Arthrobacter globiformis: one gene and its partner. Each later gene encodes a partner of the first gene's protein in a complex. Links are inferred from orthologs where the notes say so. Each region holds a gene or a part of one and is shown in the gene's direction. Other genes may lie near its edges.

Region 1 (3,237 bases):
TGGCAGCGCTGAAGGACATGACCAGCCAGCTCATTGGCCGCTTCTGCCAGAGCGCACTGGAAACCACCCGCGCCGTCTACGGTCCCGCGAACCTGACCCGGTACAACGCCGAGCTCATGGTTCCGGACGAGACCGTCATGGAGATTGCGGTGATGAAGGGCCTGGCCACCACCTTCGTGATGACCACTGACCACCGGCAGCCCATCTACGAACGCCAGCGCGAGGTCCTCCACGCCTTGGTCACGGCGCTGAACGCCTCCGGGGACCGCCACCTCGAGCCCATGTTCGCCGCCGACTGGCGGGAAGCTCCCGACGACGCCGCCCGGCTCCGCGTGGTCATCGACCAGGTGGCATCGCTGACGGACGGCTCCGCGCTGGCCATGTACGAACGGCTCGTGGGCAGCCTGCCCTCGCTTTGGTGACGGCCGCCATACGGCGGCTCCCGCCGTCGTACCCGGGGACTAGGATTGCTTCGTGGCTGGGCTGATTAAACGGGAAGACATCGATGAAGTCCGCCAGCGCACGGACATCAAGGAAGTCGTCGACGGCTACGTCACGCTTAAGGGCGCCGGCCTCGGCTCCTACAAGGGCCTGTGCCCCTTCCACGACGAGCGCTCGCCGTCGTTCACCGTCCGCCCGCAGGTGGGCCGCTACCACTGCTTCGGCTGCGGCGAGGACGGCGACGTCATCTCGTTCGTGCAGAAGCTGGACCACACCTCCTTCCACGAGGCCGTGGAGAAGCTGGCCGCGCGGATCGGGTACGAGCTCCGCTACGAGGACGGTGGCACCGGCCCCAGCCGCGAGGAAGTGGGCAAGCGGCAGCGGCTCCTGGACGCCCACAAAATCGCCGACGAGTTCTTCCGTGCCCAGCTGCTCACCGCCGGCGCGGCAGAGGGCCGGAAATTCCTGCAGCAGCGCGGCTTCGACCGGGCAGCCGCCGACCACTTCGGCGTCGGCTACGCACCCCAGGGCTGGGACGCGCTGCTCAAGCACCTGCGCGGCCGGGGCTTCACCGATGCCGAACTGAAGCTCACCGGTATGTTCTCCGAAGGCAACCGGGGCATCTACGACCGTTTCCGCGGCCGTCTGATCTGGCCCATCCGGGACATCGCCGGCGACACCATCGGTTTCGGCGCCCGCAAGCTGTACGAGGACGACCAGGGCCCCAAGTACCTCAACACCCCGGAAACCACGCTCTACAAGAAGTCCCAGGTGCTGTACGGGATCGACCTTGCCAAACGGAACATCGCCAAGGACCGGCAGCTGGTGGTGGTGGAAGGCTACACGGACGTCATGGCCTGCCACCTCGCTGGAATTCCGACGGCGGTGGCCACCTGCGGTACGGCATTCGCTGCCGACCACATCAAGATTGCCCGCCGCCTGCTGTCCGACGACGGCACCGGGGGAGAGGTCATCTTCACCTTCGACGGCGACGCGGCCGGCCAGAAGGCGGCCCTGCGGGCCTTTGAAGAGGACCAGCGCTTCGTGGCCCAGACCTACGTGGCGGTCGAACCCACCGGCGCCGACCCCTGCGACCTGCGCCAGACGCGGGGGGACGCCGCCGTCCGTGACCTGATCAGTTCCCGGCGCCCGCTTTTCGAATTTGCCATCCGCGCCACCCTGCGGCGGCACAACCTGGACACCGTGGAGGGGCGGGTGGCCGCGCTGCGCGAGTCCGCCCCCGTCGTGGCCCAGATCCGCGACGCCGGGCTCCGGCCCGGCTATGCCCGGGAACTGGCGGGATGGCTGGGGATGCCCATTGAAGACGTCACGCGGGCCGTGGCGGCCGCCGCGAAGCGCGGGGCGCCCGGTGTGCAGGCCTCGGGGGCGCAGGCGTCCGGGGCGCCGGCGTCCGGCGCACAAGCCGGCGGGGCAGCCGGCCGGTCCAACACAGCCGGATACAACCAAGCCCCGGGGAACGGCCAGAACGTGCCGGGCGTAGCGGCGCTCCCGCCGTCGGGCGTTCTTCCGTCCTTCCACCGTCCGGATCCCCGGGACCCGGTGGCGTCCATGGAGCGGCAGGCGCTCGAGGTGGCCCTGCAGGAGCCGGCCATGCTGGGCGGCGCAGCCTGGGAGCGGTTCGCGACCGCCCGGTTCGCCACGCCCGCCTACCAGGCCATCCACGACGCCATCCGCGCCACGGCTCCCGGCTTCTCCGGGGATGCCCTGCAGTGGGTGGAGGCGTTGCGGCAGGAGGTTCCGGAGCCGCTGCAGCCGCTGGTTTCGGAGCTTGCTGTGGTGCCGCTGCCGGCCCATACCGCCGAAGCGGTGCAGAAGTACTGCCGGGACATCCTCGCCAGGCTGTTCGAGCTGCAGATCACCCGTGTGAAGGCGGACAAGCTGGGGCAGCTGCAGCGGCTGGATGCCGCTGCCCACCCCGAGGAGTTCCAGCGGCTGAACAGGGAGCTCATGATGCTCGAAATGGAGCGCCGGTCGCTGCGCTCCGATGCCTAGCCTGAGGCAGCCTAGCGTGGAGCAGCGCCGGTCCCCAGAATGGGGTTTCCGGAACCGGGTCTCCGGAACCGGAAAGACGCCGATTTCGTTTCCGGGCAGGGTGTTTGCTAGGCTAGTACCCGCTTCATTCCTCCTTAGCTCAATTGGCAGAGCATTCGACTGTTAATCGAAGGGTTGCTGGTTCAAGTCCAGCAGGAGGAGCGCACAGTCCCCGTTCCGGGTTCCGGAACGGGGACTTTTTTATACCCGGGAGGGGTATTTCTGCGCAGTATTGGCGCCGATTTCGCATTGCGGCAGAACGTTTGCTAATGTCATACCTGCTTCATTCCTCCTTAGCTCAATTGGCAGAGCATTCGACTGTTAATCGAAGGGTTGCTGGTTCAAGTCCAGCAGGAGGAGCGCACAGTCCCGCGGTTGGCCCCAGAGCCGGCCGCGGGACTTTTTTGTGCCGTCAGACGAAATCCATCTCCACCTGGAGGAAACGCTCGGCCTCGGCTACGGCGGCTTCAAACGCTTCCCTCTCCGTGGGGGACTTCCGCGGTTCGCGGGGGTGCCACTCGTGGGGCGAGGAGTGCACGCGGGTGAAGCCGCCGTCGGGCGGGGCGTAGAAGATGCCGAACCGCTGGACGGGCCATTCGGGGGAGGTCTCGGGGGCCACCAGCAGCGCAGCGTTGAAAGCCGGGTTGAACCACTGGGCTATGGGCCGGCGCCGGTCCTCAGTGAAAAGTCCCGCCGCATAGAGCGCTGCCGACTGCGCACTGGTCTGGGTGCACAGCCGGTCCC
Region 2 (3,253 bases), 1.7 Mb from region 1 along the record:
GAGGGCTGCGGCGAGGACAAGGGCAGGAACCAAGACTGTCAGAACGTCGCCCATACCTAGAGCTTAACGCCAGATCCGTGTTATCCACAGCATATGCCCGGCTGCGCATAATGCTGCCCTCCGGTGATCGCCCCCGATTGGAAGATTCGTCCAGAGGGCATGCATGTGTGGACGGCCCCGTCATATGCCGGTGATCCGCATCACAAAGTGGGAATGCAGGTGGCGAAAACGCCCTCCTGGGGCGAACTTACCGGCCGGTATCCCCAGCAGGCGGTTAAGGCTGTGGATGAAGGTTGGCGAAAAATTTAAATTTGTCCACAGGAGAATCTGGATGTTTCCGCAGCTCAGGCCGCATATATGCCGATAAGAAAATTACTATCCACAGCTTCCCCCACAGGCTGTGCACAAGCAGCAGTCTGTTGTGCACACCTTATCCACAGAGGTGCGAAACGGCCGGCTTTGTGAGTGGGCAGCCGGGCGCTAACGTAGCGGAGACACCCCATTCGGGTGAGTTTTCCCTGCCGGCCTGAAGACCGGAGCCGGTGAACAGCCGGGCTTCGGGAGATTTCGTGCTGCCCTGTGGAAAACCTGTGGATGAGGCGTCGCCGGGGTTCAACGGCCTGGACCGAAAAATGTCAGGGCCTGCTGGTGTAGTTGCATTAGCCCGGGCAGCAGATCCTTGCTGCGCGGCCCACCCACGGCACACGGCACACGCGCCGCAGTCCTCCTGTACGGACTGTGGACACAATGGAGGACGGCAGCTTTGTCAGTTACGCACCTGGACTCAATCGAAGGTACCCGCGAATCCGAAGGCAGCCGTAAACCTCCCCAGGATATCCCCGCCGAACAGTCCGTCCTGGGCGGCATGATGCTTTCCAAGGACGCCATTGCGGACGTGGTTGAGATCCTACGTGGGCAGGACTTCTACCGCCCTGCCCACGAAACCATCTATGAGGCCGTCATCGACCTCTATGGCCGCGGAGAACCCGCGGATGCCGTCACCGTGTCCGACGAGCTGACCAAGCGCGGCGAGATCAACCGGATCGGCGGACCGGCCTACCTCCATGAGCTCATTCAGACGGTACCCACGGCCGCGAACGCAGGCTACTACGCCGAGATTGTGGCCGAGCGCGCCGTGCTCCGGCGGCTGGTCAATGCCGGCACCAAGATCGTGCAGCTCGGGTACGGGCAGGACGGCGAAGTCGAAGACCTGGTCAACCAGGCCCAGGCGGAGGTCTACGCGGTCGCCGAGCGCCGCACGGCGGAAGACTACGTCGTCCTGAAGGACGTCATGGAGTCCACGGTGGATGAGATCGAAGCCTCCGGCCACCGCGGCGAGGGCATGGTGGGCGTTCCCACCGGCTTCTACGAGCTGGACGAGCTGACGCACGGGCTGCATCCGGGCCAGATGATCGTCATTGCCGCCCGGCCCGCCGTGGGTAAGTCCACCTTCGCGCTGGACTTTGCCCGCTCGGCTGCCATCAAGAACAACCTCAGCACGGTGATGTTCTCGCTGGAAATGGGGCGCAACGAGATCGCCATGCGCCTCCTGTCGGCCGAGGCCACCATCGGCCTTCAGGACCTTCGCAAGGGCACCATCAAGGATGAGCAGTGGTCCAAGATTGCCACCACCATGGGGCGCATGAATGATGCCCCGCTGTTCATTGATGACAGCCCCAACATGTCCCTCATGGAGATCCGGGCCAAGTGCCGCCGCCTCAAGCAGCAGCACGACCTCAAACTCGTGATCCTTGACTACCTGCAGCTCATGAGTTCGGGCAAGAAGGTGGAGTCCCGCCAGCAGGAAGTCTCCGAGTTCTCCCGTGCGCTGAAGCTGCTCGCGAAGGAACTCCAGGTCCCCGTCATCGCGCTGTCGCAGCTGAACCGTGGTTCTGAACAGCGCCAGGACAAGCGCCCCATGGTCTCGGACCTGCGTGAATCCGGATCCATCGAGCAGGACGCCGACATGGTGATTCTGCTGCACCGCGAGGACGTCTATGACAAGGAGTCCCCGCGGGCCGGCGAGGCAGACATCCTCGTGGCCAAACACCGTAACGGCCCCACCAAGGACATCGTGGTCGCCTTCCAGGGCCATTACTCGCGGTTCGCCAACATGGCTGGGGATGCCGGCGGAGGCGGCGGCTTCTAGGCTGCGGCGGCTCCGGCCTGCCCTCCGCGGGGGCAGTGTCCGAGGGGGGCAGCGCAGGCTGCCGGTGCTAGTGCCGTTGCGACTGCAGCAGATGGTTGGGCAGCCTGTTCCCCGGGGCTGCTGCCCGGATTTCCAGGAGCTCCCGAGCGTGGGCATGAAGCCGCTTGTCCTCCTCGGACACGGGGGTCCATGCAGGGATGGGGACCGAGGTGCCCTCGGCGTCGCGGGCGACCATCACGGTGAGGCAGTAGGTGGTCAGGTTCATTTCACGGCCCTTGGGGTCCCCGGACCGGACATGTACGGCAACGTGCATGCCCTTGGTGCCCGTGTAGACCAGCCGTGCCTCCACCTCCACCACGTGGCCAATCAGCAGCGGCCGGTAGAAGCGCACGCCGCCGGAGAAGACTGCCACCGTGTCCCGGCCGCAGTAGCGTGAGGCGCAAACATACGCGGCTTCGTCGATCCATTTCATGACGATGCCGCCATGGACTTTTCCGCCCCAGTTCACGTCGGTGGGCGCTGCCATGAACCGCAGGACGACGCGCTCGGCGGTGCCGGCATCTGTATATTCCTGGGCGCTCATGGCTTCGACGATCTGCTCGCGGATCTCGATCCGTGCCAGGGCGTGGTCCCGCTGTTCCAGTTCCTCCGCCGTTACCGGCTCGAACTGCTTAACCGGGACGGGTTTTCCGTCCTCGCCAACCGCCACAAAGATCACCATGCACTGGCTGCGCATGGTGGCCGGCCCGCCCTTGGGGTCCCCGGAAGAAACCACCGTCCGGATATGCATGGAGGAGCGTCCGGTGTAGACGATGGTGGCCGTGACCTCAACCATGTCGCCAATGTTCACCGGGTCGGCAAAGTGGATGTTCCCCACGTAGGCGGTGACGCAGTAGGACTTGGCCCAGCCGACGGCGGCCGCATATGCCGCCTTGTCCACCCACTCGAGCACCGTGCCGGCGTCGACGGATCCGCTGTGGCCCACGTCCATGGGGGCGGCAAGGAAGCGAAGGGTTACTGAGTTGGCAGCAGTCTTGCTCATGGTCGCAGTTTACTGACCGCCGTCCTTGAGTCTGATCCGGGCCTTCACAAACGTGCTCATCG

The links.
Region 2: the proteins of dnaG (region 1) and dnaB are in contact, whole or in part, in a crystal structure (PDB 2R6A), measured with the Geobacillus stearothermophilus proteins. The link is inferred for Arthrobacter globiformis from one-to-one orthologs. Residues at the interface, in WP_049624496.1 of Geobacillus stearothermophilus: Lys456, Leu457, Leu458, Pro459, Ala460, Asn463, Ala464, Leu467, Leu535, Leu536, Ile537, Ala538, Gln544, Glu545, Asp548, Tyr549, His552; in WP_033016901.1 of Geobacillus stearothermophilus: Ser13, Glu15, Ala16, Gln18, Glu91, Leu92, Asp94, Ala95, Val96, Pro97, Thr98, Ala99, Ala100, Asn101, Tyr104, Tyr105, Ile108.

Annotation. Positions count from the first base shown.
Region 1 is NZ_JAUSYZ010000001.1:1,886,196-1,889,432, forward strand. What follows is about bases 42-2,964. They hold dnaG (DNA primase), read left to right. Parts: upstream 42-474; coding sequence 475-2,454; downstream 2,455-2,964. Other genes in these bases: QF036_RS08495 (deoxyguanosinetriphosphate triphosphohydrolase), read left to right, coding at 42-422; QF036_RS08515 (hypothetical protein), read right to left, coding at 2,906-2,964. In the rest of the region: more of QF036_RS08495, read left to right, coding at 1-41; more of QF036_RS08515, read right to left, coding at 2,965-3,237. UniProt on the Escherichia coli protein: RNA polymerase that catalyzes the synthesis of short RNA molecules used as primers for DNA polymerase during DNA replication.
Region 2 is NZ_JAUSYZ010000001.1:186,683-189,935, reverse strand. What follows is about bases 18-2,956. They hold dnaB (replicative DNA helicase), read left to right. Parts: upstream 18-763; coding sequence 764-2,149; downstream 2,150-2,956. Other genes in these bases: QF036_RS00915 (acyl-CoA thioesterase), read right to left, coding at 2,217-2,956; QF036_RS00925 (hypothetical protein), read right to left, coding at 18-54. In the rest of the region: more of QF036_RS00925, read right to left, coding at 1-17; more of QF036_RS00915, read right to left, coding at 2,957-3,191. UniProt on the Escherichia coli protein: The main replicative DNA helicase, it participates in initiation and elongation during chromosome replication. Travels ahead of the DNA replisome, separating dsDNA into templates for DNA synthesis.